DNA from 2 places in the Shewanella sp. Actino-trap-3 genome. Region 2 is predicted to be linked to the other one. Evidence: predicted binding sites of a transcription regulator. Region 2 holds the regulator's gene; the other holds the start of a gene.
The links. The regulator LexA, encoded in region 2, represses DNA repair genes until DNA is damaged. The targets are predictions, from matches to a motif close to TACTGTATNNNNATACAGTA.

Region 1: the regulator LexA is predicted to act here: its motif matches at 13,404-13,423, upstream of CXF80_RS04415 (LexA family protein).

The regions. Positions count from the first base shown of each region.
Region 1 covers NZ_PJCE01000001.1:1,026,064-1,042,883, forward strand. The annotation lists gene phsA (thiosulfate reductase PhsA) at 1-896, opposite strand, end outside; gene CXF80_RS04355 (sensor histidine kinase) at 1,147-3,003, opposite strand; gene CXF80_RS04360 (response regulator transcription factor) at 3,182-3,778, shown strand; gene CXF80_RS04365 (peroxiredoxin) at 4,450-5,091, shown strand; gene CXF80_RS04370 (MBL fold metallo-hydrolase) at 5,149-6,018, shown strand; gene CXF80_RS04375 (sulfite exporter TauE/SafE family protein) at 6,036-6,785, shown strand; gene CXF80_RS04380 (rhodanese-like domain-containing protein) at 6,801-7,205, shown strand; gene CXF80_RS04385 (MBL fold metallo-hydrolase) at 7,301-8,170, opposite strand; gene CXF80_RS04390 (Tll0287-like domain-containing protein) at 8,453-9,103, opposite strand; gene CXF80_RS04395 (sigma-54 interaction domain-containing protein) at 9,397-10,719, shown strand; gene CXF80_RS04400 (NifB/NifX family molybdenum-iron cluster-binding protein) at 10,746-11,291, opposite strand; gene CXF80_RS04410 (Y-family DNA polymerase) at 11,701-12,957, opposite strand; gene CXF80_RS04415 (LexA family protein) at 12,969-13,376, opposite strand; gene CXF80_RS04420 (MlaE family ABC transporter permease) at 13,686-14,798, shown strand; gene CXF80_RS04425 (ABC transporter ATP-binding protein) at 14,798-15,565, shown strand; gene CXF80_RS04430 (MlaD family protein) at 15,562-16,545, shown strand; gene CXF80_RS04435 (PqiC family protein) at 16,550-16,820, shown strand, end outside.
Region 2 covers NZ_PJCE01000001.1:2,902,109-2,918,928, reverse strand. The annotation lists gene bioH (pimeloyl-ACP methyl ester esterase BioH) at 1-516, opposite strand, end outside; gene CXF80_RS12490 (ComF family protein) at 560-1,366, shown strand; gene nfuA (Fe-S biogenesis protein NfuA) at 1,597-2,175, shown strand; gene CXF80_RS12480 (FKBP-type peptidyl-prolyl cis-trans isomerase) at 2,253-2,582, opposite strand; gene CXF80_RS20625 (hypothetical protein) at 2,619-2,753, opposite strand; gene dinF (MATE family efflux transporter DinF) at 2,876-4,222, opposite strand; gene CXF80_RS12470 (polysaccharide deacetylase family protein) at 4,237-5,295, shown strand; gene CXF80_RS12465 (SCO family protein) at 5,338-5,961, opposite strand; gene cyoE (heme o synthase) at 5,980-6,891, opposite strand; gene CXF80_RS12455 (COX15/CtaA family protein) at 6,905-7,885, opposite strand; gene CXF80_RS12450 (hypothetical protein) at 7,885-8,436, opposite strand; gene CXF80_RS12445 (SURF1 family protein) at 8,494-9,321, opposite strand; gene CXF80_RS12440 (DUF2909 domain-containing protein) at 9,269-9,487, shown strand; gene CXF80_RS12435 (cytochrome c oxidase subunit 3) at 9,495-10,370, opposite strand; gene CXF80_RS12430 (cytochrome c oxidase assembly protein) at 10,367-10,930, opposite strand; gene ctaD (cytochrome c oxidase subunit I) at 10,932-12,527, opposite strand; gene coxB (cytochrome c oxidase subunit II) at 12,537-14,138, opposite strand; gene CXF80_RS12415 (cell division inhibitor SulA) at 14,534-15,040, opposite strand; gene lexA (transcriptional repressor LexA) at 15,037-15,651, opposite strand; gene plsB (glycerol-3-phosphate 1-O-acyltransferase PlsB) at 15,916-16,820, shown strand, end outside.

The DNA.
Region 1 (16,820 bases), 1.9 Mb from region 2:
CACTCTGGCGTGTATTGCTCGACCTCTGCAGCGAACTCATCAAAACCCACCACAAACTTTTCGATAAAATCACGGTCGTATAAGTTGTCATAAATTAAAACATGACATAGCGCCAGAGCAACTGACACATCAGTACCAGGACGTATCGCATGCCATTCATCTGCTTTGTCGGCCACAATGGAAAAACGTGGTTCGAATACGACTAATTTAGCGCCTTTATCCATTTGCGCTTGCATCATTCCTCTGGTTTCAGACATATTGATGCCTTCATAAAGGTTATGACCAAAGTTAATAATGTATTTAGAATTACTCAAATCGCGCTTCATTTTAGTGCCGAATATCGCCTTAGCGGCCACCACATAACTTCCTGGACAGGTTGAAGCGTGGGTAAATGTGTTTGGCGAACCGAATGCTTCAGCCAGATGAAATATATGACCAGAAAGCGAACCAGACTTAGATGAGAACGCAATGGTTTCCGCACCATATTGTTGTTTAATTTGGTTCATTTTGGTTGCAATTTCTTTATAAGCATCAGCCCAAGAAATCTCAATCCATTCACCCGCGCCACGTTCACCAACACGCTTCAATGGATTAACAATCCGCTGTGGATCGTAAAGTAAACTATGACCTGCGCCACCTCTGGCACAGACCTTGCCGCCAAATGATTTGGCTTCTTTATTACCGGTAATAAAGACATTTTTCCCATCAACTATGCGCGCTTTTATAGGGCACCGAGTGGAACACATCTCACAAATACTGGCCACTTCAGAGGAAACACCTTTGAGAGGTTGTTTTTCTAATGCTGCCAGTGAACCAGGAAGAATACTTGCTAGCGCACAAGATGCACCACTGACCCCAGCTCCCTTCAAAAAATGACGCCGATTTAACTCAATCATGATTGCCTCTTAACCTTCGACGAGGTGCGAAGTTATTACGGTTAACGTATGATTAATGGAACTTATCAAAACTTATAAACTAATAAGCACCATCGCTAAACAGATTGTTAACCGACCAATAACTTAAGGATATTGTGGTAAACCACATCGAAGATAATCATTTGATTGATATCACGGTTTCAGCGCGCAATTAAAGAGATAGCAACATATTACGAGAGTATATAAAAGCGGAAGACGAATTCTTAATAGGCTAATTAGCAGAGTTATTTAACGGTATATCGATTAATACCCGACAACCCATTTGCCAAGCTGAATCTGGATCATCTTTACATTTGGATAAATTTATTTTGCCACCAAACTGCATAATGACATCATTGCAAATGGCGAGACCTAAGCCTAAACCGTTTTCTTTAGTGGAGAAAAAGCTCGTTTTAAAATCATCTGCAGAGCAGCTCAAACCAATACCGTTATCATAAATTTTCAATTTCAATCTATGGTCAACAATATATGAATCAATTCTAATCCGGTTAGGGATTTTTGCTGATAAACCTCTTTCTGACATGGCATCAACAGCATTTTTTAACACATTAATTAATACTTGGCAGAAGCCCACCTTATCGCCGGTTAATTTGATGTCAGTACTAGTGAGTTGAGTGTTGAGTTTAATATTATGAATTTTAAACTCATGCTCGAGTAACTCTAGGCATATCATTAATTGTTCGTGTACATAAAACTCGGTCGCTTCAGCGTTCTTTCGTTGCAACAAGCCTCTTATTCTATGGACTATTTCACCGGCACGAATCGACTGTTGGTGTATTTTATCGAGCAACTGATACTGTTTAGAATCTTCCCCAGTATTATTGGCCTGCTCAATCATACCTCCTTCACTATATTGTGTTATCGCAGCAATAGGTTGGTTAAGCTCGTGGGCTAAGCCCGCACCTATCTCGCCCAAAATGGCTGCACTTTGTAAACGCTCTAATTGCAATGCTTTGTTTTTTAATTGTCGTTCACTGCTTAATAAATGTTCACTCTTTTGTCTAAACCTATATTCCAGCCATAAGTGATAAATTGTTGCGATAACAAATAAACCTAATAAACCAAAGCCCCACTTTTGATTCAGTTTAATCCATTGCCAAACTTGTAAATAAACCGGCATTTTATTGGACTCTATATCAAGTTCTTTAAATAACTTCACCACTTGAAATTGGCTAATGGGTGCTGCCCAACCTCGATTTTGACCCACAATTGAAGCTTGATGAGTCGCACTGACTGAAAGCAATGCGCGAGTAATATCGGTTCTCACTTTTAATGGCACAGCATCTGACGAGGCAAACGACCAATTAGGATATAGAGGCGTACTCACTGCACATTCATAACCTTCTGGTGTGACATCATTGATGACTCTATAATCGGCAGCATTAATGTAGCCATCTCTAACCATCTGCTCTAAAGTACAGAATGGGGTAATGGCAATATCCGCGGTGCCATCACGGACTTGGTAAATTAACGGCTCTAATGGAAAACCGAGAAAAGTCACTTTACCGAAAAAGTTATTTGTCGAATAAGCCTTGGAATTAATTAACCCTATTGCGGCTTGATAACCGCCTAATGCACTAGGGTCACTGGCCACCACGGAATGCCCAGACAAATCTTCAAGAGTCTTATATGGACTTTCACTGCGAACAATAATGGTCGCCCCAATCGCAAAAGTACTGCCATTATGCTGATTGCTTTTCATTGTGGCTAACCACGAAATAGGAAAATCACTACTCATATTAAAGTAATGCCCAGGATTGGTGACGACAAATTGCACCTGACCATTAAGTAACTGATCATTCATATGATTAAAATCTAAGGGCACCACTTCAAAACTGGCGTTTTTTACTCTTTTGGTTAAATAGGTCATTAATGGCTGCCAGCGTTGTATGCTTTTAGCCACACCATAGTTGGCTAATACCGCAACACGGTAATGGACCTGGACAGGATCTTCATTTGCAGCTTGCTGTTGAGCGACTGGCGCAATTTTGGCAGACAGTGCAAACGTTGCTGTTGAATGAACCAACAGAAAAACCAATATAAACCATAATAACAGTACAAAACGCATCAGTAAGCTTCACCTAAATCAATGTCAATACAGCACAATAAAGGCTAGTTTAATGCAGTTATAGAAACAAAAAAGTTGCGTGTCGCACAAAAAACTCATCTACAATTTGCTCAATCTATAACAAGGATTACACTGTATTTATAATCAATTAACTTATGCTTAAATAACTTATAGCCAAATGCCGAATTTAAACAATATTTTTATGGTTGATGATGACCTCGCGATCCTTGATTCAATGCAATTTATGCTTTTGCAATACGGTTTCAACTTACAAATATACCCATCAGCTAATCAATTCCTTGCCAATAGTGATATATCTCAGCCAGGCTGTCTTATTGTTGACAGTAAAATGCCGGAAATCACCGGCCAAGAATTGCAACAAACACTCGTCAAAGGTAAAAGTCCGTTAGGGATTATTTTTCTGACCGGCCATGGTGATCTGCCGATGGCGGTTCAGGCATTTAGACAAGGTGCCTGTGATTTTTTTCAAAAACCGGTAAAAGGAATAGAGCTTGTTAGTGCAATAGAGAAAGCATTAGCTACTAGCAAATACACATTTGAAGCAATGCAATTAAGGCAACGTTACAGCACCCTAACCGAAAGAGAAAATCAGGTGCTACATCTATTAATTGATGGAAAAACCAATAAGAAAATGGCAGATATTCTGTTTGTATCGTTGCGAACCATAGAGGTTCACCGTTCAAAAATAATTAAAAAGCTCCAGGTACGTAATGCAGCTGAGTTAGCCAAATTCAGTCCCTTACTTGTCGACTAGCAAATTTCATTGATTATTTAGTGGATACTTAACTGGATATTTCAGCTGCACTACTAAAGGTTATTTGTTCTACGTGAATAATCGATAACGCAACACAAGCAAACCAACAGCGCTATTAAATCAAGTTTTTGGATAATATGAGATAACGTTACAAACGTCCTTGTATAACCCTGTCGACTTAATTAAATTATATTCAATAGCATCAGCAATACTTTCTCTCTTTCGCTGATGCTATCTTTAATTCATAAAATGCGATGTTAAGTTACACCAGATGATGTTCTGAGTCGTTTGCACGCTGCCCTAAGCTTGTTCTGGCTCTCTTTAGTGAAGATATTCGCGCATACGCCTTGTTTGTTCATGCCTCAATTCACCACTAATAGCATTTGTAGCAATACTCTTCGACCCACAGCGACAATTAACACAGTCAGTTTTGTCGCTTATGTCATATTTGACACAATAAAATGACAATTTATGATTTCCTTAATAAAACTATGACGTTAAAATTAAATATAAAAACATTAAACTGTTTATAATCATAAGCTTAATAAGTATTGTTGTTTTTATTTTAATCTGACTGATGTTGGCCCAGCTATTGCTATTACTAAGCATGTTCGCAATCTACTTTACAGATTAGATTTGGATTAACTTAACCACTTTTTTGGAGTAATAACATGACTGATTCTATTGTTTCTTTTCCACAATTAAACCGACCCGCTCCGGCATTTAATACCAAGACCACACATGGCATGCGTTCACTCACTGACTATAAAGGCAAGTGGCTAGTATTGTTCTCTCATCCGGCTGATTTTACGCCTGTTTGTACTACAGAGTTTATCGGTTTTGCCCAACGTGCAGAAGAATTTTCCCAGCTTAATACCGAATTATTAGGTTTATCCATCGACAGTATTCATTCACACATCGCTTGGGTACGGAATATTGAAGAAAACTTCGGTGTTGAAATTACCTTCCCTATTATTTCCGACTTATCAATGGAAGTGGCTAAAGCCTACGGCATGATCCAACCCGGTGCGAGTGATACCGCGGCCGTCCGCGCGACCTTCATTATCGATCCTGAGGGTATTTTACGTGCCATGGTGTATTACCCAATGAGTAATGGCCGCTCTATCGATGAATTTATCCGATTAGTCAAAGCATTGCAAACCAGTGACGCCAATGGCGTTGCCACCCCAGAAAACTGGCAGCCTGGTGATGACGTGATAGTCCCCCCACCAGCCACCACAGCAGAAGCCAAGGCCCGTTTAAGCCAAGGGTTTAAATACACAGATTGGTACTTTAGTAAAAAGTCGCTTTAAGCCTTTACCAGCACAGGGGCGCGAGTCCTTGTGCATCATTTATATAGGAGGTTTGTGATGAATTCGACGTTTAGTGTGCATGAGTTTTTAGATGAAGACAGTGAAACATTTACCTATGTCGTAGCCGATAATGCGACCTCATATGCAGTGATTATTGACCCTGTTTTAGATTTTGATTATAAATCGGGCCGCACTGATACCCGCAGTGCGCAACGTGTTTTACATTGGATTAACCGCCAGAAATTGACGGTTAAATGGATATTAGAAACCCACGCTCATGCAGACCATTTATCTGCCGCCAGTTTTCTACGTGACAAAATAGCGGGCCAAATTGGTATTGGTGAACACATCACTCAAGTACAAGACACCTTTAAAACGATTTTTAATCTAGAGCCAGGTTTTTTGCCTAATGGCAACCAATTTGACCGGTTATTTAAACATAATGACCGCCTAAAAGTGGGTGATATGACGATTCGCATTATGCACACACCGGGCCATACACCAGCCGATCTAGTATATATCGTTAATGAGCAAGCGGCTTTTGTTGGCGACACTATTTTTATGCCTGATGTGGGTACCGCCAGATGCGATTTCCCTGGTGGTGATGCCAATACCTTATACGATTCAATTCAGACATTATTCAGCCTTCCTGAAACCACCGATATTTATGTGTGTCATGACTACCCGACCGAGGGCCGTGACCACCAATTTAAAACCCAAGTAAGCCTACAAAAAAAACACAATATCCATGTTAACGACAGCATGAAAAAAGCAGATTTTGTGGCACTTCGTCAACAACGAGACGCGACATTAGCCATGCCAAGGCTGATATTGCCAGCGATTCAAGTCAACATTCGCGCAGGGCAACTACCAGCGGCTGAAGACAACGGCACTGTGTATTTAAAAATACCCATTAATATCCTTTAAGCCTAAGAGTAATCAAGATGATACAAGCAATCATTGGCGCATTATTAATTGGTTTCGTGTTAAGTGTTTTAGGCTCTGGAGGCTCAATTCTTACGGTTCCGGTGTTGCTATACCTTATTGGTATGCAAGCCGAGTTAGCCATTGCTTCATCATTATGCATCGTAGGAGCGATAAGTTTAATCAGTAGTATTGGTTTTATTAAGCAAAAAAAGGTCTCTTGGCCTCATGTATTTTTATTTGGTTTACCCGGCATGGCGGGTACTTATTTAGGTGCATGGACCAGCACCTTTGTCACCAGCGACATACAGCTAACGGTGTTTGTCATGCTAATGCTCATTGGCGCCGTCATGATGTGGCGTAATCAATCTAGCAGGTGTAAAGCGGGTGAACTGAATATCATTAAAATCCTCTCACAAGGTTTAGCTGTCGGTGTCGTGACCGGATTTGTTGGCGTTGGCGGTGGATTTTTAATTGTCCCAGCACTGGTTTTGCTCGGTGGTATTGAAATGTGGCTGGCAATAGGCACCAGCTTGGTGATTATTGCTATGAATTCACTGGTGGGCTTTGTTAAATATTACAGCTTGCTGTCAAACAAAGGACTTGAATTTGATTGGTCGGTTATCGCCATCATGATTGCCGGCGGGCTTGTCGGCAGTATTGCAGGTCAATGGATAAGCCAATATTTACCCAAAGCCATTTTACAAAAAATATTTGCCGTCTTTTTAGTGATGATGGCGCTATTTATGTTATCAAAATCTATCATTTAATATCACGAGGTACACATGAAAACAGCTCAAGAATACATAAGTGAAATCAAAGTGAATATTAGGGAAGTGAGTACTCATGAATTACATACCGCGATGAGTAAACCAGATGTGGTGATCATTGATGTTCGTGAGCATGAAGAGTTTCTGACAGGTCACATAGAAGGTGCGATAAATTTTCCTCGTGGCGTATTAGAGATGAAAATTCATGAACATCCTTTGGTGAGTCATCACTGTGAATGGGTATTAGCATTAACTGAGTTAGCTCAAAAAGACATATACCTTATTTGCCGTACGGGTGGTCGTTCAGCACTTGCCGCAGCATCATTACAGAATATGGGCTTTAGCAAACCATTGTCTGTCGCAGGTGGCATGATGCAATGGCAACAAGATGAATTTCCGTTAGTGCCTCATAAGGCATAAATGCATCCAACATAAACCAGCATATTGTGGTTTATTGCTCATTAATCTTGACTGATTATTGATTATTGATTGCTGATGTCTAATGGCTAATCGATTTATGACAACTGGTTAAGCGGTATTTTAAGGTAAGCGTTACCCTTACGGTCTGCTGGTGGCATGTTACCTGCTCGAATATTAATTTGGATTGCCGCTAACAATAGATGCGGTATATCAGAATCAATATGGCGTTGTTGATGTCGCTGAACAAACTCAGCGAGGGTCACTTTACCGCCGACAACGCAGTTATACCTTTTCTGCGCAATCACTGATGTTTCAAATATATTATCTTGGCGTTTGTATCCAAGGGGATCATGCCCTATAAACACCCGAGTACAATTAGGTAACGCTAATATGTTGTTAATTGAATGATACAAGGTGGTCGTGCTGCTATTGGGAAAATCAGTATTCACCGTACCCCATTCTGGCGTAGACAATGTGTCACCAACAAATATCACATCTTCAATGAGATAGCTCACACAAGCAGGTGTATGTCCGGGTGTATGCATAATGTGAATAGTTAAATGACCCAATTTAATGAGTTCTTTATCGGTAAACAGTTGATCAAACTGCTCGCCATTGCACTGAAAGCTCTCATCGAGATTAAGCAATCTTTTAACGGTGTGCTGGACTTGAGTAATGTGCTCACCAATCCCCGTTGTTCCCCCGCGTTTGGTCTTGATATAACACGCCGCAGACATATGATCGCAATGTGCATGAGTTTCTAAAATCCATTCAATTTCAAATCCATGCTTATCGATATGATCAATGATGTTATCGGCAAAACACGTACTTATAGTACCAGAGGCCATATCGAAATCTAAAACGGGATCAATAATCGCACTTTGACGAGTAGCAAGATCGGTCACCACATAGGTAATAGCATGACTAGTATGATGATAAAAAGGATCAATGCGGATTTTACTCATAACAATTAACTCCCAACAAAATACCCAATGTATTTGTTAGATAAAGTCTCAGGTCAATATTAGCAATAATGGTTAACATCATTTCGTAAATGACTGATAAGGACTCGTAACGGCAGGATCATGTTAACGTAAACCACCACCATAAACAGCGCATGGGTCGCTGTGCTGTTTGCTTTAGCACCTAGCAGCGAAGCGTCCTAGCAGCGAAGCGACTAGGCTCTTGCTATAAGCCGCGCAGCGTCCTCGCTTCTAGGTCTTTCGCTTATATTACTTCAGCTTTGATTACGGCTTTGTTGTTGCTGTAACCGATGCGGCTTGATTACTGATAACCTTTTGTAATGAAAACGCACCGCGAATATCACCGAGGGCAAAGTTAACGGCTTTATCATTAGGATAGGTTTTGTTAATCAAAGTACTCAGCTCAGGATTAATATTACTACCATGACAACCTAAGCATAATTGTTGCGCTGGTATCGCCTTCATATAACGAAACTGTGTTTTGCCATCTTTGACGATAAACTCACTCGCCACAATGGGTTTATCAGCAGCTTGCTGTCCTGAAGCATTAACACGTTCAAATTGCTGTAATTGTGTTAACTCCCAAGCATCGGGCGTATTGGCTGGATTACGCACTCGCAAACTGGTCCGGGTAAGTGTCCAGCCCTCTTTTGAGTTTTCTGCTGCAATTGCAGGTGCTACCGCTTGGCACACCGACACTGCGTTGGTTAATCCACCTTGCTTAATGGCTGTCTTTAAATGACCTTTCAGTGCTTGGCTAAATTCGGCAATTCGTTGATTGGCCTGTTGTTCAAGCACTTGCTGCTCGGTTAATGATTCAGCTTGTCCTACCGTCGAGACGCTCATAAGCATGATTAAGCCGGCCATTTGGCTAGCCTTAATCAATGATTGTGTGTGTTTGTGTGTTAAGCGCATTATTGTTATTCCTCTATTTAAAATCGTTTAATCTCAATGAGATTTAGGGTTATAAAAAACCTATGACCGAGTCCAATCACAAAACATATAGCAAGATCAATACAAAGCTTGTGCCATATTACACCGACAAATTTAAAATATATAAAATCAGCCACTTAAAATTCATTGATATTTGCGAGAAGCACATGCTAGGTTATGAACTGACAAATATGGCATTGTAGTGACAAATATTGCGCTAATAATGTCACTTTAGAGATTAACTGATTAATGTGTACAGTAAGCGAGAGTGATAAATGAGTAACACCACTGTTGTGCAATCAATGATAAACGCGATTGATAAACCGGCAATATTTATTACGCCAGATTATGTTATACATGCGGTTAATCAAGCCTATTTAGAAACGTATGATACACAAGTCATATTAGGCCAAAGTAAATGCCATCAGATATCTCATCACAGTAATGAGCCTTGTGATAAACACGGTGAAGAGTGTCCTTTGCAACAATGCCAGAGTACTGCAAGGGCTGCCAATGCTGTACATATTCATAGCACTGCACACGGTAAGTCATATTGCGATATTTTAATGAAACCCATTAAAGATAACAGTGGCAAGGTATTGGGATATCTGGAGGTTTTAGATGCCATTGATTATGCATCAACAGAGTCTAAAAAAGGCACCATGGTCGGTCAATCTGCGCCGTTTAAGCAAATGCTCAACAGAATTAACCGAGCATCTCAATCCAGTATTGCGGTGCTATTGCAAGGTGAAACTGGTGCCGGTAAAGAACTCGTCGCTAAAGCTGTGCATCAAGCCAGTAGCCGCAATGATAAACCTTTTGTGGTTATTGAATGTACCGGCCTGAGTGAAAACCTGTTCGAAAGTGAGTTATTTGGTTACGAGAAAGGAGCCTTTACCGGGGCAACCACCAGCAAAAAAGGTCTGATTGAGATAGCCCATGGCGGCACGGTATTCTTTGATGAGATTGGCGATGTACCGATGAACATGCAAGTTAAACTGCTAAGGTTGCTAGAAACCCAATGTTATCGCGCCGTGGGTGGATTAAAACAAAAACGTTCCGACTTTCGATTAGTCAGCGCCAGCCATAAGAATTTACTCGATTTGGTTGAAAAAGGTGAATTTAGACGCGATCTGTATTACCGCATTGCAGGATTTCCCATTTACTTACCCTCGTTGCGTGAGCGCCTTGATGATATTCCAGGACTCGTAAATCATTTTATAAAGTACTCTGAATACAAACATAAAAGGTTTTCGGCTAACGCATTAAATCTGCTCAGTCATTATGCATATCCAGGTAATATTCGCGAACTGAAGAATATTATTGAACAATCGGCACTGATTGCCAACGAAGATATTATCCACAGCAGTGATTTACCTGAAAGCGTTCAACCTAACCACACATCGACAGATAAAAAAAATACACTAAAAACGGCAACGGAACTCATGTCACTCGATGACGTGGAGTACGCGTATCTTTCTCAGGTCTGTCAGCAATTTCAAGGATCTCCAGCAGAATTAGCCATTAAGCTTAATATTAGTGTGCGGACCTTATATCGTAAATTACAGCGCTATGAATTAAAGCTAACAGCGCTGTAATGACGCAATATCAACCATAGTTACCATTAATGTTGATGTATTAGTGAATGCTTTTTATTGCAACACGTTTTCATTGTTGCGGTTGCTGTGCCCATTTCTGATCCGCAGCAACGTTTCTTTGTCGCCATTTCAGATCCACTGCAATGACCATCGTGACTGCCCGCTTCTCCGTCAGCATGATTATGATCACAACAACCACCGTTCGCTTGTTTAGCAATATGCTTAGATGAAGGGCGTCCCTGACTTGCCTCGGTATACTCCTCACAGTCAGCTAAATTAGCACCGGCAAGATCGTCTATTGCTGTACGACCATTTTTAGCGTGAAAAACACTCAGTTGCCGACTTAATAATTTAGCTAATAGTTGTTGGCCAATGTTACGTACGATCACGCGATTAGCGCCATGTGCCAGTATCAAACTGACTAATTGTTGTTTACCCTCACATCCATCTGTTAGTGCAGGATTGGCAAAACGCCCTTTCACTTGACCTTGATCGTCAATAAAGAGCACCTCATCAGCTTTGCTAAAATGGCTGGAAATATGTTCGTCTTTCATTGGTATGGCGGTAATCATTATTTCTCCTCATGTGCATTTTGCATTAACAACGCTTTACCATTAGTTAAGTCGTCCATTAATTTAAAACACACAGATTTAAGTAACTTCAACTCGGGTTAAGAGGTGGGATAAATAGGCTTAACATAGCTTTTGGCTGCCCCATAAATAGTTAACTGAATTTTAGCGCTTGGTATAACTAAACTACAGTTAATGGCATATGCTATATATACGCTTATTTATGGCATATGCCAACTTTAATTTAGGGTTTGTGATCTGTTGCACTATTTATATCGATATCAATTATCTAAACATCTGACTGACAATCATTAGTGCCCTTGACCTTATTGCGATAAAAATAGCGGGGCGATTATTCGCTCTGTAGTGGCATTAATCATGAAAAACGAATAAAAAAAACCAATAAAACCCCTTAACATTTTATCTTTGGCAAGCATTTCCATTGGGTCGAATATTGAGGTGTTAGCAAATCACGGCGCATGGCCCACTTTTGCTCTATCCCTTGTGCGGCCAGAAACACAGTGTCGCGACCGTAGCGTTGGTTGATGCCATCTAGCGTGTGCATTAGCGCATGGGTGACCTTAGCGGTATTAAATAAATCAAATTGAAAATGCTTCTCGCTGGCTAAATCAACTAGGCCCACGCCTATTTTGTAATAGCGCACTCCTTGACGAAATAGCCTTGGAGCAGCGTGGGTCATAGCTTTGGTGAGCTCAACGCTGCAATGGGTTGGGCATGGAAAATGTACGATGACTTTATAACTTACTGGCTGTTCGTCATGGGGGGAATTACTCGCAAACAGCAACATGGTTTTACAATGGGAGCCTTGCTGACGCGCTTTGAGCGCTGCAATACCAACATGCTTACTTAACGCTTGTAATAATGACTCATAATCGGTGATGCGCTCGCCCACACTGCGGGTGGAGAAAATTTGCTTTTTATCAGCCCTCGCCTCATCCCATTGCTTACACACTTGGCCGTTAAGCTCGCGCACCGTACGCTCTATTTCAATACTAAACTGCTTTCTCGCAAGGCTGGGCGGCATAGAGGCGAGATCAAATGCGCTGCGAATATTGATTAACGCAAGCTTGTTACTCATCTTCCTGCCAATTCCCCATACTTCTGCAACCGCCAACTGTTTTAAAATGTCGGTACGTTGCTGCATAGTCTCGATAACGCACACACCTTGGTATCCCTGGATTTTTTTAGCGGCGTGATTGGCAATTTTAGCCAAGGTCAAGGTTTCGGCTATGCCAACACAAACAGGTAGGCGCGCTTCTTTCCAAACCGCGCGGCGGATTAACTGACCTTGGGTATGCAGGCATTTGATCGCGGGATAACAATGCTTAAAAGACAGAAAGCTTTCATCAATCGAATACACATGCTGCTCTGGGGCAAAACGGCCTATTATTGCCATCATCTTTGCCGATAAATCGGCATACAATTCATAATTAGATGAGCAAACGATGACATTGCGCTGGGCGCATAAGGCTTTAACTTGAAAATAAGGTAAAAACTTTTGAATGCCAGCCTCTTTTGCATGTCGATTAGCGGCCACAATACAGCCATCATTATTGCTGAGCACAATCATCGGCCTACCACGCCAATCAGGACGAAACACCTGTTCAGCACTGCAATAAAAAGCATTGGCATCGACTAAGGCAAACATTTTACCTACTCTTATTTGCTTACAAGCAGTGGGCTTTGACGATGACAACGAATTGAGCGGGTCACCACGCCTTCAATACTAAAATCATCATAGTCGCAGATGGTCACTGGTAAATATTGCTCATTCGATGACACTAGCATTCGCCGTGGCATGTCGAGAATTTTACACACAAATTCACCATTAAAATTAGCCACAATCACATCGCCGCTTTTCGCGGTTTCATGGCGATCGACAATCAATAAATCGCCATCGAAGATCCCCACCCCTTGCATCGACTCGCCCTGGGCTAAGCCAAGAAAAGTCGAACTGGGATGCTGGATTAATATCTCATCAAGACTTAAGCCTAATTGAAGGTATTCGGCTGCAGGGCTTTCAAAGCCAGTAATACCGGCACTCGCTGCAATAGGAATAATGCGCATATGACAACCTCGCACACTTATAACGTGTACTGTATAAAAACACAGTACATCTTACCGCTAAATTTAGTTGGTGCAAGTTTATTTATTTTTTCTTGCGCCATGCGCTGTGCTCTTCAAGCATTGGAGTGGTTTTTATTGAACTTTAGACGCCGCTACACGGCAACCTTATCTGTTGTTTATGAAAGAATATGTTCAAGGTCAAAATATAATCAGAGTGATTGGTCTACACTGATCATCAGTACAAGAATTAACCTAGTTCGTGTATAGCGTAACCAATAGCATTATTTTTCCCTTTGCTCGGGGTCTAGTATGACACTCGCTACATTCCATATTGATATGCAAGATGATAACTGTTCACTGCATCTTACGGGTGATTGGCAATTGGGCCAAGCGCCACTGGGCGCGGATATTTGCGCTACGCTACCCTCTGCTTGTCATTCCGTCACATTAATCACCACAGAGTTGTCGCACTGGGACTCAAGTCTCGCCATTGCCTTATTACAATTGTCACGTTGGTGTGAACAACAACAAATCGCCTTAAATGTAAAAGACACCCCACAAGGATTACAGCAATTATTACAACTTGCTACCGACGTTCCTGTTTATCAAGCAACCAATGATAGTGCCATTGGCGGATTATTAGCAGCCTTACGTAGCTGGCTTATTGTGCAAGGTTTACAAGTACACGACGGATTAGTGTTTGTTGGTGAGAGTTCACTGGCATTGGGTCGTTGGTTCAGAGGCAAAGCCAGTACTCGTCGCAGTGATATCGTGTTTTTTATAGAACAAGCGGGACCTAAAGGATTGGCTATTGTCACCTTAATTAGCCTGCTTGTGGGAATGATATTGGCCTATTTAGGCTCGGTACAGCTGCGGCAATTAGGGGCTCAGGTGTATGTTGCAAATTTAGTGGCTATCGGGATGGTGCGTGAAATGGGCGCGCTCATGACAGGCGTTATCATGGCTGGCAGAACAGGGGCTGCTTATGCAGCGCAATTAGGCACAATGCAGGTCAATGAAGAAATTGATGCTCTGCGCGTAATGGGCATTTCGACCATGGAATTCCTGGTTTTACCTCGATTATTGGCATTGATTTTTATTATGCCACTGATGTGTATTTATTCAGATGTGATCGGCATGATCGGCGGTGCGATTGTTGCCAATGGCATGGGCGTAAGTTACACCCAATATATTTTGCAAACCCAGATTGCGATCGATTGGGTAGACATTTCCACCGGTTTGATAAAAAGCCTCATTTTTGGCTTTCTGATTGCTATAGCGGGTTGTCAGGCAGGCCTTCTTTGCGGTCGAGATTCTAATGCCGTTGGTTTAGCCACCACCAACGCTGTGGTTAAGGCGATTGTCTTTCTTGTGGTCTCTGACGCCGCGCTTAATATTTTGTTCGATAAATTAGGGATCTAATGATGGTTGATGATGCCTTTATCAGTGTTCGCAATCTTTGTGTCGGTTATGGCACTACCGAAGTGCAACGACAGTTAACCTTCGACATTCACAAGAATGATATCTTTTTTGTCATTGGCGGAAGTGGTTGCGGCAAAACGACCTTGCTTAAATCAATGGTAGGACTGTTAACTCCGCTCAAGGGTGAAGTACGCTATCAAGGTAAAAACTTTTATGACGCAGATGAACCGGCGCAAGTGGCTATGCTTAAAGACTGGGGCATTACCTTTCAAACTGGGGCGTTGTTTTCCAGTATGTCACTTGCTGATAATGTCGCTTTACCGCTGCAACTGTATACCGACCTTTCGGAGCGGCAAATCGCTGAAGCCGTGGCCTATAAACTTGCATTAGTTGGCTTAGCCGGGTTCGAGAAATTTTATCCTGCCGAGTTAAGTGGCGGCATGCACAAACGCGCAGGGTTGGCGCGCGCGATTGCACTGGATCCACAATTGTTGTTTTTTGATGAACCCTCTGCAGGATTAGACCCCATTAGTTGCATGCGCTTAGATCATTTAATAGTGCAAATCTGCCAAGCACTCGATTCGACCGTAATTATCGTGTCGCACGAGCTGCCCAGTATATTGTCAATCGGCACCCGCTGTGTGTATCTGGATAATCAAACCAATACCATGCTCGACTGTGGCGATCCGAGAGAATTAAAACTTAACAGCAGCCAACCTCGGGTGCGACAATTTCTCAATCGTGCTGACAAAGTGGAGGCATCATGAGTAAAAGCCAGCGACTTCCTCTTGCGATTGGTGCCTTTATTCTGGGCGCTATTATCTTAGTGTTTATTGCACTGTTATTCTTTTCTGGAGGACGGATATTTGCCGAAAAAGCCCCCGTAGTGATGTTTTTCAACAACTCAATCCAAGGGCTTCAGGTGGGCGCCCCGGTGAAGTTAAAAGGGGTAGTGATCGGTGAAATAAGCGATATCAGTATCGATTTCCCCAATAACAATAGCCAAGGTATTACCGCCGCTGTTCATGCTAATTTGTTGTTGAAACGCATCAATCTAAAGGGTATTCAAGTGGGCGAAGAGTTTTTCTTCCACGCCATCGATAACGGTTTACGTGCCCAGTTGAATTATCAGAGTTTATTAACTGGACTCCTCTATGTTGAGTTAGATTTTTATCCCAGTACTTTGCCTCAGTTTCATGGTGGAAACAACGCCATATTAGAGCTGCCAACCATAGAAACTGATTTCGAATCCTTGTCAAAAGATTTGCAATCTTTGAACCTTAAAAGCTTAGTCAATAATGTTGATAATTTGGCCCAACAACTCAGCGACATAGCTGCCAGCGGACAAATACAACAGGCACTGGAAAGCTTTGACAGTGCGGCTAACGCAGTCAAAAACACCGCTGTTCACATCGATACGACTCAGGCTACGTTAGGACAACATAGTGCTGAAGTTCTGGTCAAACTGGATAATCTACTTGTCCAATTGAACCAAGATGAACCTAAGATTATTCAATCACTTGACCACAGTTTGACGGCATTACGCGAGACATTATTAAGCATTAATCAGCTCACATCCCAAGCGGGTAATTCACTTGCTCAAGATTCGCCGCTATTAATCAAGTTAGATAACACACTAGAAGAAATTCACCGCGCCGCGCGATCACTACGCAGTTTGAGCGAAACCTTAGATGAACAGCCTGAGGCCATCATCCGCGGCAAAAAAACCATACCTTTAGGAGAATAACGTCATGAAATTTGGGTCGTGGTCAATTCATTGGGGAGCCTGCCTACTTGCGCTTAGTCTGCTTTTTGGCTGCCAAAGCTCACCCACGAAACAGTATTTTGTGCTCACGGCTATCCCCAGCCAAATTGAAGCGGGCAGTACACGCTTAGATCGTGATATTGGTATTGGGCCAGTCGAGATTGCTGAGTATCTTAACTTTACTCAGGTGGTGTACCAGCGGGAAGATGGCAGTTTGCAAAGATTCACCAATAGCTATTGGGCTGAACCACTAGACC
Region 2 (16,820 bases):
TAACACTAAGTTTTTGATGTGTAGAATATCGGATTTTGGATTATCACTTCCCATGGCTTGGATCGCCAAAAAGCGTTCTACTGTGCGGGCTAAATCGTGGCTTAATTGGCTTGAAAACTGTGCTAACACCTGTGGCTGGATCCCAAACCAAGCTGGGGTTAAGTTGTTGGTTTCGCGAGCCATAAAACAGGGTGATGAGGCAATAGTGACTAATGCTGCCACTGACTCTGGGTTGTTAATGGCAACTTGGCTAGCAATCAATCCACCTAATGACCAACCTATCCAAATGGCCTGCTGTGGAAGTTGTTCAGCCAACGCTTGTGCCCACTGGGTAATGTCACCATCGATATTGGGGCTCAAACCAAAACCCGGCAAATCAACATAATGCACTCTATACTGTTGCAATGCGTTTTTTAATGGACTGAAGACTTGATTATTCACCCCCCAACCGTGTAATAACACGATGTCTTGGCCTTGAGAGCCTTCGGTATCAATATGCAATGCAGGAAAACTCACGGTTAATACCTCTTTTGAGCCTATTTAATGGAATGAATAGCCAATGCCGCCAATCAATAATTCAATCAACATCGCCCACGTATTACGCTTATGCACCAACAGTGTTCAGCGTGCAAGAGTCATTTTACTGTCCAGTTTACCCAACCGTTGCTTGCTGTGCCAGCAAAGGATAGAGCAAACGGGTTATCAGCAATTGTTTCCTAATCAAGTACTCACGGGTGTTTGCCAAGAGTGCTTAGCGGCGAGTTTGTATCAGCATGAAGTGTGTTTAGGTTGTGGTCGTGAAATAGCAGTGCTGCAGGCATATTGTGGTAAATGCCTTCAACACACACCCAATTGGGTTGTTGCACCTTGCAGTTATCATCAAGGGTTAGGGCCTCTTATCGCCGCGATTAAATACCAACAACAATGTGCGCCGCTTAACGCGATAACTCAGCAATTAGCTTGTCGAATCGAATTACTCATTAAACATGGCATCATTAGGCGGCCACAGGTGTTGATCCCGGTACCTTTACATCCAAATCGTTTGCGGCAGCGAGGCTTTAATCAAGCCTGGTTAATAGCGAAAGAATTAAGTCTATTAACCAATATTCCTGTCGATGACAGTTGTTTAATCCGGGTTGTTGATACTTCACCACAAACGGGATTAGCGGGTAAACAGAGGCGTAAAAACTGTCATGGTGCATTCAGATTATTGGATGGGATGACGTACCAGCGTGTCGCTTTAATTGATGATGTTGTCACTACAGGCACTACAGTGGATGAAATTGCGCGATTATTTAGTACACAATTTGTCCATGTACAAACTTGGTGCCTTGCGCGTGCTGAAGCGCCCGGGTTGTTAGATTAATTCGATTTTAATAATAACCAGTTTTATTATCTAATATAACCAGTAACTTACTCATTACTTATAAGGCTGAGGATCTTGTTTGCTGAAGTTTATTTGGCTTAAAAAACTTTGCACTAGATCATTTTTTTAAGATCTTGTCTCACTGACACTACAAAGCCAATGCAACACAGGGTATCATAGATCTAATTCTTACTAATTTACTCAGGTATACCCTGACGGAGCAGGTTTTTATGATCACCATTTCCGATACAGCTCAGGCACATTTCGTAAAGTTGTTGGCCGATCAGCCAGAAGGCACTCATATTCGTGTTTTCGTGATAAGTCCAGGTACCGCTCAAGCTGAATGTGGTGTGTCTTATTGTCCACCTGATGCCGCTGAAGCTGATGATGTAGAACTTCCATTTAATGGCTTCAGCGCTATGGTCGATGAAAAGAGCGCCCCTTTCTTAGATGATGCCAGCATTGATTTTGTAACCGACCAGCTTGGTTCGCAACTGACATTAAAAGCGCCTAACGCAAAAATGCGTAAAGTGTCTGGTGATGCGCCGTTAGTTGAACGTATCGAGTATGTTATTCAGTCAGAAATTAATCCACAACTTGCCAGCCACGGCGGTAACATCACCTTGATAGAAATTACTGATGATGGTGTTGCAGTATTGCAGTTTGGTGGTGGATGTAACGGTTGTTCTCAAGTTGATATCACCTTAAAAAATGGTATCGAGAAGCAGCTGTTAGATATGTTCCCAACGGAATTAACCGGCGTTCGAGATGTGACCGAACACCAGCATGGTGACCATTCTTACGCATAATAATGCCAAGATTGACGCTTGAATTGAGAAACGCGACCTTATTATGGGTCGCGTTTTTTGTTGGTATAGCTTGGACTTCAGTCGTCTCGTGTGAGCACTTCAAGTAATTCGATATCAAAAAACAAAGCTGAATTTGCTGGAATACGATCGCCCATTTGACGTTCGCCATAGGCTAGATGGGCCGGTACTGATAATTGTCGTTTACCGCCCACATTCATGCCGATAATACCCTGATCCCAGCCTTTAATGACTCTACCTGTGCCGATGACACATTGAAACGCATCAGAAGCATCAAACTGGGTGCCATCGGTTAAACGTCCACTGTAGCGGGTAGTAATTAACGCACCTTTAACTGCAGTTTTACCGCTGCCAACTTCAATGTCGGTAATAATCAATTCTTGAGTCATAGTGTTCTCGTGTGTGACGACTTGGGCTATTTGAGGTTATTTTACCCCAAGATTGGTCGTTAAGAAGTGTTCTATTTCACTAGTTTTTCTTAGGCGATGTTGATTATTGCTGACATTGTGATCGCCATTTTCACGTTCGATGTCGTTAACGGGTTTATGTAAATGCTTCATTGCGGCATACATTTTTACTGGAATTAATCTCAATTAGGAGTGTCGCAGCTATTCTCTGAATTGTGGTATCAATAGGCTTCGTTCTAGTGCTATTACGGGATAAGTTTGATGACTCATAAGCACTATGATGTGGTCAGCAGTTGATACCTGAGTTTGTAGTAATAGTGCCAGCCAAGAGTCAAGCTTCGGCATAGCATGAATATTGACATCGCAGCCCACAGACTGTGGTTACCCCAATCTTGCAACACGTACCAACATGGAAAATAAATTCCAAAGGTGGCGACTATCATGCTATTTCGCATTATCTGCCCATGGGCGGCACCAATATATACACCATCGAATAAGTAGCAGCCAAACGCCAATATAGGCATGAAAACAAGCCAGATTAAATAATTATTTGCGGTATCTTGTACTGCTTCTATGTTGGTTAATAGCTGAATTATCCATGGCCCTGCCAACCAAAATAGCAGGCTAAATAACACCGCAACCATTGCCGACCAGCAAAATGCGAGTACTACGCTGTCATGAAGTAAGATTGGGTTTTTTTGGCCAAATGCGCGGCCCACTTCAGCTTCGGCATAATAGGCTATGCCATCTAACGCATAAGATATCAGCATCAGTAAATTGAGCAGTACCGCATTAGCGGCAATAATGTTGTCGCCTAATCCGGCACCATAAAAAGTCATAAAGCTAAAGGCGGCTTGCAAACACAAGCTGCGGATAAAAATATCACGATTTAAGGTGAGTAAACGAGCATATCCACGCCATGATAAATGCGCGATAACTTGGCTTAATTTTAGTCCGCCCATATCAACCAGCTGGCGTTTAACCATGACTAATGCCACTGAAAAAGCACAGATGTCAGCAATAACCGATGCCAAAGCCACGCCTTGCACATTCCATTTAAAGACCATAACAAACACAAGATCGAGAATAATATTGACGCTGTTAGCGATAATGAGTTGCCACATGGCTGCTTTGGGCGCTTGGCGACCAAGCAACCAACCCAGTAGCACCAAATTGGTAAGGGCAAAAGGCAATGACCAAATTCGAATTTCGACATATTGACGACAATAGAGCATCACTTGTTCGCTGGCATCACTCAGACTGAGTGCTAAATTGAGCAGGGGAGATTGCAGTATTACGCCAACTAAGCCTAAGGTTAATGCTAGGCTGCAACCTTGTATCAGTAATTGTTGCTGAGTTGAGGTATCATTAGCACCGTAGGCTTGTGCAACGAGTCCGGTGGTGGACATACGTAAAAAACCAAGCAACCAAATCATCAAGGTGATGATGGTACTTCCTAAGGCTACGCCGCCAAGATAGTAAGCTTGTTCAAGATGCCCAATTACCGCGGTATCAACTAATCCTAATAGAGGGATAGTGATATTAGACAATATCATTGGGGTCGCTAATGCTAATAATTGGCGATTTTTTTGGCGGTTGAACAGTAGTGTGCTAACAGACATAGGTATGGATAATCATGGTTAAGAAAATAGCGTTATTGTTGGCGGTGTTCAGTTTGAGTGTATTGCATTGTGATGCCAATGCCGTGGTTATTTTACAATATCATCATGTATCGGAAAACACGCCTAAAAGTACTAGTGTGACACCTAGTCAGTTTGCCGAGCAGATGCAGTACTTGGCTGATAATGACTTTACGGTGATTTCATTAACTCATGCGGTTGAGTCTCTAAAGCATAACACGGCATTAGACAATAACAGTATTGTGATCACCTTTGATGACGGCTATGAAAGTATTATTAATAATGCCGCGCCTATATTGGTGGCGCATCAGTTTCCTTATACGGTATTTATTTCTGTTGCGCCGATTGATGCGGGCTTCAAAGGGATGATGAGTTGGCAAGATATTAACACTCTGTCAGAGCAAGGGGTAACCATTGCTAACCATAGCTGGGGACACGAACATTTAATTCGCCGCCAAGGCAAAGAAACCCAAGACCAATGGCAAGTACGCGTTGAAGATAATATTCTATCGACGGAAGCGGAGATCTTAAAACGAACGGGTCAAAGTGTAAAAATGTTTGCTTACCCTTATGGTGAATACACCAACAAGCTGGAAGCTATTTTGGCTAAGCATGGTTTTGTTGGTTTTGGTCAACAATCTGGTGCGGCGGGAGAGTATGCATCATTAACCGCATTACCCCGTTTTCCGGTGGCCAATGCTTTTGCTGATTTGGCGAGTTTAACGGTTAAATTTTCCAGCTTACCTATGCCGGTTATTAAGCAAAACATAAGCGATCCACTATTAGTTTCAGGTCAATGGCGGCCTAAATTGGTGCTGACTCTCGACACTCAGGATATATATCCACATCAAGTGATGTGTTTTATTCAAGGACAAGGCGCTAAAAAACCCATTTGGTTAAGTGAAAATCGCTTATCCATTCAGGCATCATCAGATTTAGCCCCAGGACGTTCGCGCTACAATTGCACCGCACCGAGTAAAACAAAAACGGGTTATTATTGGTTTTCACAAGCGTGGATCCGCCCGCAAGATAATGGTCACTGGCTTGAAGAGTAATTTAACCTCAGCTCGGGTTAATAAGCGGTTATTCAATAATGGCTAGTGCCAAGATGCAACTATTTGAGCAAAGTCAGCAATGAGTTCAGCATTAACAATTTGTGGTAACTGGCCTGGTTGTGGCTTGGTTTTAAATACCGCAATTTTTTCAACCCTCGGTGAAACCAACACATAAGATGCGCTATGGTCTACTTGATAATCACTGTCATCTCCGACCATGGCATACACAAAGCCTAGATCACGGCTGAATGGAAATAAATCTGTGTGTTCTGCACTGACGGCTTTAAAGTCTTTATTAAAAAAGTTGATGTAATCTAAACGTTTCGCTTGAGTGTCACGTTTAGGGTCAGCAGACACAAACACCACTTGTACATTACTGGCTATTTTTTGTAGCTTTGGGTAAGCCGCCGCAAGTTTATTTAAGGTGGTTGGACATACATCAGGGCAAGCGGTGTAACCAATAAAAAATAAACTCCATTTACCTTGCAATGTTTGGTTCGTAAACGAATTACCAAACTGGTCTGCCAATGTAAATGGGGCTAATGTGCGTGGCTGTTCAAATACATAACTGGTCGCCAGTTCCATAGGTTCGGTTTGCATTTTTTGATAAGCGACCCCACCGGCCACGACCAAAAGAAATAGCCCTACAATAATCGTTATCTTCAATGTATTTCCCTTTCTAATTTAAGCGTTTACCCAAAAATAATGGTCCACTAATAATACAATGAACAATATCATTAAATGATAAATTGAAAATTTAAACACCTGCATGGCGAGTTCTGGATAGTCATGAAATTTTAACTGCCAGGCTTTATAGATAAAACCGCAACTGAGTAAGGTTGAACCGACCAAATATATCGGACCACACATGCCGACTAAAACCGGGAGTAGACAGGCAATGGCTAATAAAATGGTGTAAAGCAAAATACAGGTTTTGGTAAATTCGACTCCATGGGTCACCGGTAACATTGGAATATTAACCTTGGCATATTCTTTACGGCGATGGATAGCTAATGCCCAAAAATGTGGCGGTGTCCAAGTGAAGATAATGATGACTAATAATAAGGCGTAACCGTGTAGTTCATTGGTTATCGCGGTCCAACCGAGTAATGGCGGCATCGCGCCAGCGAGTCCCCCGATGACAATGTTTTGTGAGGTGGCACGTTTAAGATAAGCCGTATAAACCAAGGCATAACCAATCAAGCTGGCAAAGGTTAGCCAAGCTGTTAGGGGATTAACTAAGGTATATAACACCACAAAACCGAGCGCGCCAAGTGACACCGCAAATGCCGACGCCTTGGTTGCTGATATTTTTCCTTTCGGTAATGGGCGGTTATAGGTGCGAGCCATTAAAGCATCGATTTTACGGTCAATTAAGTGATTAAATGCCGCCGCAGCCCCCGCCATCATAGCAATCCCTGCCATTCCCGCGACCAAAGGTTGAAGCTGCACTATACCCGGCACAGATAAACACATACCGACTAATACCGTCAGCAACATTAGCGCAACAACCTTGGGTTTGGTCATTTCAAAATAAGCGCGCCATTGCAGGGTTAATTTAGGTTGATGGTGACTAATCGTAACAAGTTTTGTCATGGTCGTTCCTCGCCTATGCTTTGCGCCATAAGGCATAATTAATAAAGACTAAGGTAAGCAGCAATAAGGCTGCGCCTCCATTGTGTGATACCGCGATACCCAAGGGTAAATTCATCACTACATTACTAATACCCAGTCCGACTTGAACTATGATTAACAACACTAATAAGTAACCACTGTTACGCATAATGTGTGATTGGGCATAACGTAATTTTAGTGCCAGTACGATCAGGGTTATGGCGGTAACAACCGCCCAAATTCGGTGGCTAATATGAATAGTCATTCGAGTTGCGTAGTCTAATACGCCAAATTCAAAACTAGGATGATCGCCTTGAAATGGTGAAAAAGCATCGGCAAAACGTAAGTTATCGACCCAATTACCTTCACAAATGGGTAACGTGGTGCAGGCAAGCGCAGCGTAATTGGATGAGGTCCAGCCGCCGAGTATAATTTGAATGACTAACACCCCTAAACTGACTAATGCTAACGGGATCAGCTTACGAGCATAGGTATCACCTCCGGGGATCCGTAATGGCTTTAGCCGTAGATACAAGATTAGTAACAAGGCAAATAGGCTAAAACCACCAATAAGGTGTGCCATAACCACAATAGGCATTAATTTCATCGTGACAGTCCACATGCCAAGCGCGGCTTGAAACACAATGAGCCCAGCAATAAAGATGGGAAGTTTTTTGGGGGCTTGAGGCTCTTTAAGACATAAAATTAAAATGGCTAAAACCATTAAGCCTAATGTTCCGGCGATATAACGATGGATCATTTCCAGCCATGCCTTTTCAGGCTCAATTTGAGCATCAGGAAAACGACTCTCAATGTTGGCTAAATCATGACTTGCACTTGGAAAGGCCAAGTGACCATAACATCCCGGCCAGTCTGGGCAACCTAATCCGGCATCTGACAGGCGTGTATAGGCGCCCATTAGAATAACCGCCAAGGTAAACACCAAAGTGAATTTGATTAATCGCTCAATTGCCATTAGCCTACCCTCGACAACTTAAGCATTTTGCGTAAATCAGCAATCATGGCTTTGCCTTGGGCGATATTGGCGTCGTGACCTATCACATTGTCATATTGCATCACCAAGTTTCCGAGAGGATCGACAATAACCAGACGTTGCTCTGTCAGCATGGTTGCCAGTGCTTGATTGGCGTTTACTTGATCGAAGCCGATATTTAATTGCTTAAGTATCTTGGTGTCGCTGCTGTTATTAACCACAATGATAGGGGTAACACGATCCCGATCTTTACCCAGTGCGATATAGCTTTGATGTAAAATATACAGGCGTTCTTGGCACTGTTCATTGCACGTTTCAGGTAGAAAAAACAGTACTTGCCATACGTGTGGTTTGGGGTTGTCCATGGCTAAATTGGCATAATTTACTTCGGGAGTGATTAACGCCCCCTTGTTAGTCGCCGCACCATTATACAGTTCTAGGCTTAACACTAATTTGGCCAAAGCTACCGGTAAAATAAATACCAGCAGTAATACTATTAATGCTTTATTGCTTTTTTTAGGTAGGGAGTTCATTCCATCTCCTCTTTATCATTTTGATATTATTGTTAAGTTAATTTTTCACGACGAGGCTTAACGTCGAAATTGTCGAAATGCTATCCAGCTCATTAATCCTAAAAAGACTCCTGCCATCGTGAACCATTGCAAGGCATAACCTTGATGCTTGTGCGCCGATAGTGGGATCGGCACCCAGGGTTGAGGTAAGTTATAACTCGGGACATTCTCTGGTTGCAGTACCACAGAGATCAGCGGATGAGCCAACATGTCAGCCAATGCCGCGATGTTGATGTTTTGAAAACGTAGAGGGGCATCTATATCTGCTAACTTCTCCGGATATAATTGATCACTTAATGGGTTGGTTTGCTTTTGGTATACCCGACCCAATAGTGTGTAGTAATCGACTTCTAACGCTGTGAGCTCCGGTAATATTCGACGATCTTTATTTGCTGGAACAAAACCGAGTTCAACTAATATCCAAGGTTGATCAGGCGTTATCTCAAATACTTGGTAAGCTAAATAGCCCACTTGGCCTTGATACACTTGATTGTCTAACAGCAGTACGGTGTTATTGGCAGGTTTAGCATAAATCGATAAGCGATAACCCGTCAGTAAAGCCGTCTCTGGCTGAGAGGCGGTTTGTCGCTTTGATGATTCAACCAATGCCAACATGTCTTCATAAGTCAGTGCTTGCTGCTGTTGGCGCTGAAGTAATGTGCTTTGCCACTCTTGTTTAAACGCTGCCCGTGATAATTGCCATAATCCTAGCTTGACCAATAAGCCAAACACGACCAAAGTAATGATTACCAATAATATTTGAGACACACCCACACTGCTAAAAGGATTGCCTGTGACAACCCCTTTCATTGTTAAGTTAGTTTTAGTCTCGTTGCTTTTATTCATATTATTTAACTTAGGTAGAGCCTTAGTTATTATGGTTAAAGGGCAACATCAGCAACCTATGAGTCATTTTATAGGTCGCCGAGTGTTGTTTTCTATTGCTGTGATTGTGGTGTTGCTGGTGGCCTTAGGGCTTGGCTACATTCAGCCTAACCCCAGACCTTATTAATGTTGATTTACAACACGTAGACAAAGATGAATAAGCATAACCACACCACATCAACAAAGTGCCAATACCAACTTCCCGCTTGAAAAGCGAAATGCTTGTCGGGCGTAAAATGCCCTTTGACAATTCTGAGTAACAAAATAATTAAGAACAGGGTGCCAATCGTCACGTGCATACCGTGAAAACCGGTTAACAGAAAGAAGGTGTTACCGTATACACCAGAAGAGAGTGTTAGCCCCATTTCTTGGTAAGCATGGCTATACTCTTCAACCTGTAAACCTAGAAATGCAATACCCAAAATAACCGTCAGCGCTAACCAGATGATCAAGGGTTTACGATTGGCTTTTTCGAGGTTGGTATGGGCAAAGTGTAATGTAACCGATGAGGTTAGCAGTATCATGGTGTTGATTAATGGCAAACCCGTCCACGGCATGGCTTCGGTTGCGGTACCATCAGGCGTTTTTACCAGTGGCCAAATAGCCTCAAACGCAGGCCACAACACTTCATGAGTCATGGCATTATTTGATGCGCCCCCAAGCCAAGGCACTGAAATCATTCGTGCATAAAAGAGTGCGCCGAAAAATGCCCCAAAAAACATAATTTCAGAAAAAATAAACCAGCTCATTCCTTGTCTAAACGAACGATCCATTTGCGCTGAATACAATCCAGCCATGGACTCATCAATAACGGTTTTAAACCAGCCAAAAATCATAAAAATAATGACGGCCAAACCCGCGAGTAAAATGTAACCCCCAGAGGTTTTTTCTGTGGTTAATTGTTGTATATAATTGCCAGCACCAAACGCAATTAAAAATAAACCAATAGCACCGATTATCGGCCACGCACTTTGGGATGGTACATAATAAGGTTGATACTTTGTTGTCATTTTGCTGCTCCTTGCTCTATGTCGATCGCTTGTTTATCGGTGATGTCATAAAGGGTATAAGAGAGAGTCAATGTATTAATGGACGCTGGTAAATCAGGGTCCACGTAAAAAATCAGTGGTAATTCTGCGGTGGCAGACGCTGCTAAAGGTTGTTGATTAAAGCAAAAACATTCCGTTTTATTGAAGTACGCCGCCCCTTGGCCAGGCGATACCGAAGGGATCGCTTGGCCTACGGTGTCGCGTGAAGACAGGTTTTTAACCAAAAATTGTGCGTGAGTAAGCTCACCAGGATGCACGCTTATTTGGTTAACTTTAGGGCTAAATTCCCACGGCATATTTGATTGAACTTGGGTGACAAATTCAATGGTTACGGTTCGGCTTTTATCAACCACCACCGCTTCATAGCTGCTGGCACTATTTTGGGTTTTGCCATTAATACCCAATGTATCGCAGAGCACGTCATAAAGCGGTACCAGCGCAAAACCAAATCCAAACATACCAATTGACCCAGCAATCAGCATGATTAATAACTTACGATTTGATCTTGTTGATTGCGTCATCTCATTTAATCTCCGGCGGAGTGGTAAACGAGTGATATGGCGCTGGACTGGCAATCGACCATTCTAAGCCTTCTGCTGCTTGCCAAGGATTATCTCCAGCGGGTTTGCCACCCTTAATGCATTTGAGTACCACAGCGAGGAAAATAAACTGAGATAAACCAAATGCGAACCCACCAATTGATACAATTTGATTTACATCGGCAAACTGTACTGCGTAATCAGGGATCCTTCTCGGCATGCCTGCTAAGCCTAAGAAATGCATCGGGAAAAATAGTACATTGACGGAGATAACCGAACACCAAAAATGCCATTTCCCTAAGGTTTCGTTGTACATATGACCGGTCCATTTGGGCAGCCAATAATATGCCGCTGCCATAATGGAAAATATCGCCCCTGTGACCAACACATAATGAAAATGAGCCACCACAAAGTAAGTGTCGTGATATTGGAAATCGGCAGGGGTAATTGCCAGCATCAGACCCGAAAACCCGCCAATGGTGAACAGGATGATAAACGCGACCGCAAAGAGCATCGGTGTTTCAAATGTCATCGATCCGCGCCACATGGTTGCCACCCAATTAAACACTTTCACCCCAGTAGGGACAGCAATTAACATGGTGCAATACATGAAAAATAGCTCTGCAAACACAGGCATACCAGTGGTAAACATATGATGTGCCCACACCAAGAATGACAGCACGGCAATGCTGGCAGTGGCATAAACCATAGAGGAATAACCAAACAATTTTTTACGACTAAAGGTCGGAACAATCGCTGAGATAATGCCGAATGACGGTAAAATCATGATGTAAACTTCAGGATGACCGAAGAACCAGAAAATATGCTGGAACATCACCGGATCGCCGCCACCTGCGGCATCAAAAAAGCTAGTACCGAAAAACTTATCGGTTAACACCATGGTGACCGCACCCGCAAGCACTGGCATCACCGCAATCAGTAAAAATGCGGTAATAAGCCAAGTCCACACAAACAGCGGTAATTTCATCCATGTCATACCAGGGGCGCGCATATTGACTATGGTCACGATAACGTTAATGGCGCCCATTATCGAACTGATCCCCATCATATGAATGGCAAATACAAACAAAGCGGTGCTGTCAGGACTATAAGTGGTTGAGAGTGGGGCGTAGAATGTCCAACCAAAATTAGGACCACCACCTTCCATGAATAGCGAACCTAGTAACATGGAAAAGGCGAACGGTAAAATCCAAAAACTCCAGTTGTTCATCCGCGGTAGTGCCATGTCTGGCGCACCGATCATCATTGGAATTAACCAGTTAGCTAATCCAGTAAAAGCTGGCATTACCGCGCCAAAGACCATAATAAGACCATGAACTGTGGTCATCTGATTAAAAAAGTTAGGTTCGACTAGCTGTAATCCCGGCTGAAATAACTCAGCTCGAATGACCATAGCCATCGCACCGCCAGTTAGAAACATAATGAAACTAAACCATAAATACAGCGAGCCGATATCTTTATGGTTAGTGGTGAGTAGCCAGCGCATTAGCCCTTTCGGCGCTCCGTGATGATGATCATCATGAGCGGTAGCAATTGTATCGTGCGTTGTTGTGCTCATTGTTTTCCCCTACTGTCCATGGCTAGCGACATCGGCAGCTTGCACCGCCTCGCCAGAATTATTGCCCCACGCATTGCGCTCATAAGTAATCACTGCCGCCATTTTTTGAGGGCTGAGTTGACTACTAAATGCTTGCATTGCGGTGCCTGGTTTGCCGTTCATAACGATATCGATATGTCCGCTAACCGGTCCGCTAACGACAGGGCTGCCAATAAGTGAAGGGAAAGCGCCGGGTAAACCAGCGCCAGTGGCTTGGTGACATGCAGCACAAACAGTGGCATAAACCTGCTCACCTTCAGCGATTAATTGCTCCAAGGTTAAGGTGGGCAGATCTGCCGCTGCAACAACTTCAGGTGTCACAACCTTGGCAACGGCTTCTATAGCTTGAATGGTTTTTTCTGTGGCCGCATCGGTAACGTCTGTCGTTGTTGCAGCAATGGTACTTGCTGCATCGGCTACGGCATCGATTGGCTCAGTGCTTGACGCGTTACTACTTGAGAAGTTACCCACATCAGCTGCTTGAACAACATCGCCACTATTGTTGCCCCAAGCATTTCGCTCAAAGGTAATCACTGCGGCAATTTCTATGGCGCTAAGTTGCTTGGCAAAGGCTTGCATTGCGGTGCCTGGTTTACCGTTTAAGACAATATTGAGGTGATCGTCAACAGGGCCTTTTATGATAGGACTGCCAATCAATGATGGGAATACACCGGGAAGACCCGCCCCATTAGGTTGGTGACAAGCGGCGCACCGCGCTATGTACACTTGCTCGCCCTGCGCGTTTAGCTCTTCAAGGGACAAGGTTTGTGACATTGATGCGGCTGCAGCGACTGCAGCATTATTGGCCAGTTGTTTTTGTTCAACTAACCAATTATCAAAATCAGTCTCTGATAAGGCTTGTACCACAATAGGCATAAATCCATGGTCTTTACCGCATAACTCAGCACATTGACCGCGATAAGTTCCAGGCTTATCAATACGAGTCCAGGCTTCGTTGATAAAGCCTGGGTTGGCATCTTTTTTAACCGCGAAAGCGGGTACCCACCATGAGTGGATAACATCATCAGATGTCATCAAGAAACGCACCTTTTGGTTTATGGGCAGTACTAGCGGCTTATCGACTTCAAGGAGGTAATTTTCGCCTTTGGCCTCACGGCCATCAATTTGCTCTCTGGGGGTGGATAATGAGCTGTAAAATTCGATGTCTTTATCAAAATAGCTGTAGTGCCATTTCCACTGTGACCCAGTAATTTTGATGGTCAGATCGGCATCGCTGGGATCTTCCATGGCAATTAAGGTTTTAGTGGCTGGAATAGCCATTCCGATTAAGATAATGAAAGGGATGACGGTCCAAGCAATTTCCACTTTGGTACTTTCGTGAAAATTGGCCGCAACGGCACCTTTTGACTTGCGGTGATAAATCATCGAATAAATCATGATCCCAAACACCACTAACCCAATAGCACAACAGATGTAAAGAATCGTCATATGGAGGTCATAAACCTTACCACTGATATCTGTCACGCCTTGAGTCATGTTGAGGGGCATTTCTGTTGCCCCAAGCGGAAGTGCTACCCACACAACCAATAAAAAATACAACCATTGCTTCACAAGACTACTCCCCTGCTAATTGCAAAATAGCAACTACAAAGAAAAGTCACACAGTAAATCTCAGCTCTATGCAAACTCTTCGGTTCCCGAAAAAAGCTTGATGAACTCAAAGTACTTTGGTGGTTGTATACAGACTGTCTACGCTTTTATTGTTAGCTGTGCACCACACTTGTACCTACGACTGAACTTATCAATTTCTATTTGGATTATTTGTCTGGCAGTAATCTTGATTACTGTCATTTTATCCAATTAAGGATGAAAAATGTTTCATCCTTGTTAACCACATTACTTGTAGATTAAACATTGATCAAGATCACTTTGTTGGTAAATAGGCTAATAAAAGATGAAAAAAAGCCCTGAATTCAATGCAGGGCTTGGTAATTAAGGATTTATGCTTAGTGAAATGAGCAAAAATTACCTGCTTCATTTGTTAATGTAGAGTTAACAAATTGATGTTTGTGAGGTAAGTGAGCATTCACATCTTCAATTACCACGCCTAATGCTCGCGCGCTCTTAGCGACAATTTCCAATCGACGACTATCGCGAGCATCGAGTGAACTTGTCCAAGTAACCACTGCACTAGAAGTTCCGCTCGTGAGTGCTTTTTCCATGGCCCATAATGTTTCGACTTCATCTTTGGTGTGCACCAGTAAAATACGATCCATTCTCACTCCAGCACTGGCCAGCATATGCTTATAGCCTATGTGAGGTGGACTAATTAATACAACCCATCTGCCTTGCTGGCTCAACGTTGCCAGTTGGCTACACAATTGACTCAGTTCTGCTTCACCTTGGGTGACAGTTTGTAATGTTTGAATGGTTTGGTTGCCATGCAGATCTGTTTCAGTTAAATCTACCCATAAGCCTGGGTGACGTGGCGCTACGCCCATTAGTTTGTTCATGACCAATCTCCATTACGGATAACGCCAACTGCAAGCCCTTCGATGGTTAGGCTTTGGCAACTTAAATCTACTTTTATCGGGTTATAATCTTCATTTTCTGCATGCAGATAAATCATATTACCTTTTTGTTCAAATCGTTTTACGGTGACGTCATCATCAACACGCGCCACCACAACCTGACCATTACGCGCTTGTTGCATTTTATGTACAGCGAGCAAGTCGCCTTCTAAAATACCAATATTTTTCATGCTATCACCACGAACCCGTAATAAAAAATCTGCGGCGGGTTTAAACATATTTGGGTCAACTTGATAATATTGTTCTACATGCTCTTGCGCCAAAATAGGCTCTCCAGCAGCAACTTGTCCAATGAGTGGCAGACCGATTTCAAGCTGTTCTTCATGAGGTAAACGAATACCTCTCGAGGTACCAGGTATGATCTCGATAAAACCTTTTTTGGCTAATGCTTTTAAATGCTCTTCGGCGGCATTAGCACTTTTAAAGCCAAGACGACTCGCAATTTCAGCACGAGTGGGTGGCATACCTGTTTCGGTGATATTGTTTTTAATTAAGTCTAAAATTTCTGCTTGGCGCGGCGTTAACGGTCTCATGATGGTTCCTGTCTTTTTATACAGTGACTGTCATTATATACAGTGTTTTTGTTCGTGCAAGTATTAACCAACTCTTTTTTGTATATTGTTGGTCAAGTATCATTCAACAACCTGTTTCTATTAGTTATTGTGTATTGATTGTCTGATGTTATTTCCGATAGTGAGAACTCAAGCGTAAAGATAAATCGGTCTGATAGTGTAAGCAGGCTGGTTTCTGGTATCCTATACGACAATATTACAGTGGCTTATGTTGCGAAAATAACCATGTCAAAACCAGATTCAATATTTTTACGAGCGTTAAAATGGATTCAAAAATCGATGGTACTCACGGTTGTTGTGCCACATGATCCTTTTGACGATCTTAATTTAGATCCATCTAAACCTCTGATTTATGTTATGAAAACAGAATCAATCAGTGATGCCGCTGCATTAAGCGAAATCACTGAGAGCTTTGGTATGCCCAGTCCATATGAGCCACTGCAATTGGATGGCCTCAAAGTATCACGCATCGTTTGTCTTGAAGGCCGCAAACCGCTTTTTGGTAAACGCGAAAGCGGTGAAAAATTTATTAATAGTTTTACCAGTCTGTTAGCGCTTCATCGTCAATGTCCTGAGTTAGATATTCAGTTGGTGCCTGTGAGCCTTTATTGGGGCCGTACACCGGGTAAAGAAGATGACAGCATGAAAGCGGCTTTTTTTGAAAGGGAAAACCCGACCTGGCTGCGAAAATGGCTAATGATTTTGTTTCTAGGTCGCCACAATTTTGTTCAGTTTTCTAATGCATTATCGCTTCGTCTTATGGCTGATGAACACGGTACCGATAAAAGAATTGCTCACAAATTGATCCGTGTTGCGCGAGTGCATTTCCGCCGTCAACGCAAAGTGATGACAGGGCAGCAATTACCGAATCGGCAAGTGCTTTTTGCGTCGTTACTTAAATCTGATGCAATCAAGAAAGCCATTGAAGAAGAGTCGGTAAACAAAAAAGTATCTGTCGAGAAAGCCCGTGAAACCGCCATTGAATACCTTGATGAAATTGCCGCTGACTATTCTGATAGTTTTGTGCGCATTGCCGAGCGCTTCCTCACCTGGTTATGGAACAAATTATACAGTGGTATCAATATCAAAGGTGCAGAACAGATAAGGCAGTTACATCATGACGGCCATGA